Regions from separate parts of the Streptomyces sp. NPDC059255 genome, predicted to be linked through region 1. Evidence: riboswitches for the same ligand, from Rfam matches in the RefSeq annotation. Region 1 holds a riboswitch; the other holds the start of a gene.
The links. A riboswitch is a leader RNA that binds a small molecule or an ion and turns the genes downstream of it on or off. The one in region 1 is predicted to bind cyclic di-AMP.

Region 1 (3,285 bases):
GCCCCATGAGGGCCGTACGCAGGACGTTAGGGCGCACGGTCACAGCCCGGCCTCGACATGGCGGGTATTGGCGGGAGGTGAAGGTTCCGGAGCGTTTCGCGATCATGACGGCCAGGTGGAGCGTGCTCTTCCGGACGGACCCGACCGATAGCGGAAGTAAGCCACACCTCACCGAAGGCGGGTGATATGGGCCGGGCTACGCTCCCGGCATGGACGTACTGATCAATGTCTTCGTCGCCCTGCACATCATCGGCATAGCCGCCCTGCTCGGCGGTTTCCTGACCCAGATGAAGGCGATGAGCGCCGGTACGGCGCGCTTCACCCCGGCGATGCTGCACGGCGCCCTCACCATGCTGATCACGGGGATGGTGCTGGTGGGCCTCAACCAGGCCGACGACCAGCCGCTCAACAACATCAAGATCGGCGTCAAGCTGGCCGTCCTGGTCGTGATCATGGGCATCGTCTACGTGAAGCGGGACGACGAGGCAGCCGAGAAGCCGTTGTTCGGCGCGGTGGGCGGGCTGACCGTGGCCAACATCCTCATCGCCACGCTCTGGACCTGACCCCGGCCCCCGACGGACCCGACCCCGGTGGGTCGGATCCGTCGGGTCCGCAGGGCGCCGTGACGGGGTCCGCAGGGCGCCGCGGCCGGGTCAGGCTCAGGCCGGGCGGACGCTGCCGTAGATCGGCAGGTAGTAGATCGATTCCTCACGCACGTTCGCACCCGGCTTGGGCGCGTGGATCATCATGCCGTCGCCGATGTAGATGCCGGCGTGGCTGATGTCGTCGTAGAAGAAGACCAGGTCGCCGGGGAGCAGGTCATCGGTGGTGACGCGCGTGCCGGTGTCCACCTGGTCGCTCGTGCTGCGCGGCAGCTCGACGCCGGCCGCCCGCCACGCCGCCTGGGTCAGGCCCGAGGAGTCGTACGAACTCGGCCCCGAGGCGCCCCAGACGTACGGCTTGCCGATCTGGGTGCGTGCGAAGGCGAGCACCTTCGCCGCCTTGGCCGCGTAGATGCCGGCGGTGTCACCGCCGGTCACGGCCTCCAGTCCGGGGCCGGCGGCCGTTCCCGCGTTCGCACCTGCGATCGTTGCCGCGTCGGTGCCCGTTCCTGTGCCCGCTCCCGTGCCCGTGCCGGGGTCGGCCGACGGAGCCTGGGGCTGCGACAGAGGCCGGATCAGCTCCGCCTCGCGCCGGCGCTCCGCCTCGGCCTCCGCCTTGTCGCGGGCCTCCGCCTTCGCCTGCGCCTCCGCCGTACGGCGGGCCGCTTCTTCCTTCTTGCGCTCCAGCGCGGTCAGCCGCGCCTGCTCCTCCGCGGTGAGCCGCGCCAGCAGCGCGCGGGCCTCGGCGAGCTTCTTCTGGATCTGCTCCTTGCTGGTCCGCAAGGACTCCTGGGACTCGTCCGGCGACTCCGGGGCGCGGGTGTCCGCCCCGGAGCTCCAGGGGTCGGCGACGGGGCTCTGCTGACGGTCGGTCAGCCGCTCCGTCATCCCCGTCTGCTCGGCGTACGTCTGCGGGCTGTCCGCGAACAGTACGGCGGCGGGGGCCGTGGCAGGCATGGCGGGGGCTGTCGCGGGCATCGCCGGTACAACAGGGGCGACAGAGGCGGCCGGGGCTGCCGGGGCGGCGGAAGCGGCCGGGGCGACAGGGGCGCCCGCGGGGGTGCCCCCGCCGCCCCCGGACTGCGCGGCCGTGTAGGAACCGAGCGTACGGCGGGCCTCGTTCAGCTTGTCCGCGCTCTTGGCCACGCCGTCGATGACCCGGTCGACCGTGCGCTTCTGCTTGGCCGTCGCCTCCTTCGTCCTGGCGGACCTCTGCGCGTCGCCACCGGCCTGGCGGTACAGGTCGCTGACCTTTTTCTCCACCTCTTCGACCGACGGCGAGGACTTCGATTCCGTGGGCGCGGCGTCCGCGCTCTGCGTCGACAGCAGCGTGACCGAGGCGAGGGCGGCCGTCGTGATTCCGACGGCAGGGGTGTTGGTGCGTACCCCGCTACGGCTGCGCGCCTTGCGATGCGACGCCAAGTTCGGCATCTCCTTCCGTGGACCGCCTACCGGGTTAGCTGTCGGGTTCGGGCGGAACGGAAGGCTGCCCTACGGGCGTTGTACGTACGGCGAACGTACGGCCCGATTCACCCCGGTCTTGCAGAGTGGGTCCCCGGTTCCGAACTTCCCTGTGGAAAGCCCGGATTCGGCGTGGGCCGCCCGCTCGGCGCGGATCGCCTTCAGAGGTACGGGCTGCCTGATCGAGCACGCTAGCCAAGATGTGGCGCTGATGTGAAGGTGGATGGCCGATATGCCCGATACATTTCTGTGACCATTTGCTCGTGCGGAGTGCAGGGAGGCGCAATAGGGGGTATAGCGTTACGCTCCGTGTGTGAGCCGGAGCCGTCCGCCTTCAGGGGCGGATCCGCCGGACCGGCTTCGCCTGACCGGCTTCGCCGGGCGGGCTCCGACTGTCGGTGCGGCGGCCTAGACTCGTTAAGCGATGAGCAGCCTCTTTGACGACAGCTTCCTGGCCGACCTCCAGCCCTCCGGCGACGAGCACCCCCCGCCGCCCGAGGACCTGGACGAACACGCCCAGGAGCAGGTGCCCGACGACCTGTTCCAGGGGGCGTACGACGTGCCCCCGGCCCGGGATCCGTACCACCGCAACGGGTCGGCCCGTACGGTCATCGACCCGGCCTCGCTCCTCGAAGGGCTGAACGAGGAGCAGAGCGCGGCCGTCGTGCACACGGGGTCGCCGCTGCTCATCGTCGCCGGGGCCGGATCCGGCAAGACCAGGGTGCTGACCCACCGGATCGCCCATCTCCTCGGCACCCGCAGCGTCCACCCCGGCGAGATACTGGCGATCACCTTCACCAACAAGGCCGCGGGCGAGATGAAGGAGCGCGTCGGGCAGCTCGTCGGCCCGCGCGCCCAGGCGATGTGGGTGCTGACCTTCCACAGCGCCTGCGTGCGGATCCTGCGGCGCGAGTCGAAGCGGCTCGGGTTCACCTCGTCGTTCTCGATCTACGACGCCGCCGACTCGAAGCGGCTCATGGCCCTGGTCTGCCGCGATCTGGACCTCGACCCCAAGCGCTATCCGCCGAAGTCCTTCAGCGCCAAGATCTCCAACCTCAAGAACGAGCTGATCGACGAGGAGACCTTCGCGGGACAGGCCGTCGACGGCTTCGAGAAGACGCTCGCCGAGGCGTACCGGATGTACCAGGCACGGCTGCGCGAGGCCAACGCCCTGGACTTCGACGACATCATCATGACCACCGTCCACCTGCTCCAGGCGTTC
Region 2 (3,285 bases), on a different contig from region 1:
CTGCTTCAGGACCTTCTTGAGCGTGTGGTAGACCTCGGCGCCCCAGCGCAGCGCCTCGGAGAAGGACTCCGCGCCGATCGGGGCGATCATGAATTCCTGGATGTCGACATTCGAATCGGCGTGCGAGCCGCCGTTCAGGATGTTCATCATCGGAACGGGCAGCAGGTGCGCGTTCGGGCCGCCCAGGTAGCGGAAGAGCGGGAGGTCGGACGCCTCGGAGGCGGCGTGTGCGACGGCGAGCGAGACACCGAGGATGGCGTTGGCGCCCAGCGAGCCCTTGTTCTCGGTGGCGTCCAGGTCGATCATCGCCTGGTCGATGAGGCGCTGCTCGGTGGCGTCGTACCCGACCAGCTCCGGGCCGAGCTGCTCGATGACGGCGAGGACGGCCTTCTCGACACCCTTGCCCAGGTAGCGGCCGGCGTCTCCGTCGCGGAGTTCGACGGCCTCGAACGCACCGGTGGAGGCACCGGAGGGGACAGCAGCACGACCCGTACTGCCGTCGTCGAGGCCGACCTCGACCTCGACCGTGGGGTTGCCTCGCGAGTCAAGGATTTCCCGGGCTACGACGACGTCGATGGACGGCACGAGCATCTCCTTCTGGGATGTGACGCGTGGGTGCAGGGTCTCTTGGCCTTGCGACATGAGCCTAACCGGCTCCGGGTCATCGGCCAGCCGGTGCCCGCCCCCTAAGACGCTCCCGCTCGCACGGACCGCCGCTACCCGCCGGTAGCGGGACCGGATGGCGGGCAGCGGCGGGAACGGGGCCCGGCCCGGCGCGTACGGGGGTGACGCGCCGGGCCGGGGAGAAGGGGTCAGCGCAGGTGGAGCTGCTGACCCGGGTAGATGACGTCCGCGTCACGGACGATGTCCTTGTTCAGGTCGAAGACCTTCTTCCAGCCGCCCTTGACCTTGTGGGCGGTGGCGATCTTGGAGAGGGTGTCGCCGGACTTGACCTTGTACTCGCCGTCCCCCTTCTTGATCGTGAACGGGCGGCTCTGGCCGCGCGAGGCCGGCTGCGCCTCGTCACGGGTCGACTGCTGCGGCTGTGCCTGCCGGGTCGGGGCGGACTTCTGCGTACCGGAGCTGCTGGAGCTGCCGGAGGCCGAGCCGGCGGAACCGGAGCCGGAGCTGGAGGAGTTGGAGCCCGAACCGGAACCGGAGCCGGAACCGGAGCCCGAGCCGCCGTTGTACGCGGCGCCCGAGAGGCCCACGCCACAGCTCGGCCAGGCACCCTTGCCCTGGCCCGCGAGGACCTTCTCGGCGACGGCTATCTGCTGGGACTTGGAGGCCTGGTCGGCGCGGGGGGCGTAGGCGGTACCGCCGTACGTGGCCCAGGTGGAGGGCGTGAACTGCAGGCCGCCGTAGAAGCCGTTGCCCGTGTTGATCGACCAGTTGCCCCCGGATTCGCACTGGGCGACCCGGTCCCACTCGGAGGCGGTGGCGGCGGAGGCGGCGGTGGCACCGATCAGCGGGGCCGCGACGGCCGCGCCGGTGATCCCGGCGAGGGTGGCGTAGCGGACGGCCATGGACGGGCGGCGGTGCTTGGCCTTGCTGGAACGCAGCAGCATGAACACATCTCCTCACCGACGCCTACGAGGTGAGCTGTCGGGTTCGGGCCAATGAGTTGCCCGGCCGCGTGTTCGCACACGCGGCTTCACCCCTAGCCGGCCGCCGGCCGTCTCTCGACGGCCGGGCCCGGCGCAAACCTATGGGTCCCCCGCTCCTGCCTTCGGCGCTCGAAGCGACGATTACTCCCCCCGACCGACGGCAGGATTCGGCGTGACGGTCGACGAGGCCCGCGGTGCGAGCGGTTCAGACCGTAATCACAGCCCTGCCGGTTGTTCAAAGGGTCACATCCAGGAAATAACGCCCTTACCTCCTCCGAGGGACAATACGTTTCTGCAGGTGAGGACCGGATTCGATCAACCGGCGAGGCGAAGAGCCCGAGTTGCGGCAAAGAGACCCTTGTCTCACTTGCGCAGAAGTGGACATACAGTCGCTAACTGCCCGCGTTCCGGGCGGAGATCGGAGGCCCTGGCCAGGACGGACGCAGCGGAAAAGACGTCAACGGGGCGCCGTTCAACGGCACTCGCCCGCACCGGTTCCGGACTCCCCCGCTCCGGCGCTGGAGCGGGGCGCTCCGGTTCGCGAACCGCTCGACCCGGCCGCCGACTCCGGTCGCGGAGTCACGTACTCCGGCCGCGGAGTCATACGTTCCGGTCACGGAGTCATACGTTCCGGTCGCGGGCCAGGCGCCGGACTCACCCGTTCCGGCACTGGAACCTCTGGGTCCGGTTCGCGGAGCCTCTCGTTCCGGTCACGGAGTCACCCGTTCCGCCGTGGCACCCGGGGGCCGGGCCCGCTCACCTTGGTCGCCCGCTCCGGCTCTGGCGTCACTCAACGCCCGGCCCTGCGGCGGGGCGCCGCAACGGGGCGCTACGGCCCGGCGCGGGCACGGTGGGGCCGCCGCACCGCCGGGACCGGTGAGCCGGGCGTACGGCGGCCGGGAAGCCGCGCGGCCGCGCCCGGTGGGCGCCCGACGGGCGACGGGCTCGGCGGCGGCTCCGCGACGGACTCGGCGGCGGCTCCGGGACGGCTCCGGGAACGCGGAAGCCGCGCCTCCGTCGTGGAGGCGCGGCTTCCCAGGTCTTGCTGCCGGCTGCTCAGACCCAGCCGCCGACGACCTTCTGCCCGCCGCTCGCCAGGGAGAGGTGGCCGCCGACCGCGGTGACGACCTTCTCGACCTCGCGCTCCACACCGTCCGTGAGCCCGGCCCCGTCACGGGCTCCGCCCGCCCCGCGGGAGGCACGGCTGCCCGAGGCGCGCTCCTTGTCCGCGGTGCCCGGCGAGGCGTTCTCGTCGGCCGCCTGGCCGCGGTGCTTGCCCTTGGACGCCTCGTCCTTGCCCTTGCCCTCGGCGTCGTCCGTACCGGCCGCGGAGCCGGTGGCACCCGGGCTCGGGCTGGTGCTGGGGTCCGGGGAGGTCTTGCCGTCCGCGTCCGCGTCGGCATCCGGGTCCGTCACGGCGTCACCGGACGGATAGGCGTCCCCGGAAGGGCTGCCCGACGGGGTACCGGACGGATCGGTGCTCTTGCCGCCCCCCGTCACCCCCTCCACGATGCCGCCGACCGCACCGCCGACCGCCTCCGTCAGCCCGGAGACGGCGGCGCAGCTGGACCACGCCTGCGCCCCCTGGGCCTCGAAGACCTTCTCGGCCACGGCTATCTGCTGCGAGCGGCTGGCCAGGTCGGGGCGTTCGGCGTAGTCCCCGCCCCCGAACTCGTCC

Region 2: it holds a riboswitch for cyclic di-AMP, as region 1 does, so the genes downstream of both, ACFXKG_RS26310 (transglycosylase family protein) here and ACFXKG_RS11620 (NlpC/P60 family protein) in region 1, are expected to answer to the same signal.

What each region holds. Positions count from the first base shown of each region.
Region 1 covers NZ_JBHYZP010000006.1:263,387-266,671, forward strand. Annotated here, with positions in the region: gene ACFXKG_RS11615 (hypothetical protein) at 210-563, shown strand; gene ACFXKG_RS11620 (NlpC/P60 family protein) at 660-2,024, opposite strand; cyclic di-AMP (ydaO/yuaA leader) riboswitch at 2,032-2,206, opposite strand; gene ACFXKG_RS11625 (ATP-dependent DNA helicase) at 2,488-3,285, shown strand, end outside.
Region 2 covers NZ_JBHYZP010000025.1:110,265-113,549, forward strand. Annotated here, with positions in the region: gene eno (phosphopyruvate hydratase) at 1-591, opposite strand, end outside; gene ACFXKG_RS26310 (transglycosylase family protein) at 813-1,565, opposite strand; cyclic di-AMP (ydaO/yuaA leader) riboswitch at 1,573-1,745, opposite strand; gene ACFXKG_RS26315 (transglycosylase family protein) at 2,664-3,285, opposite strand, start outside.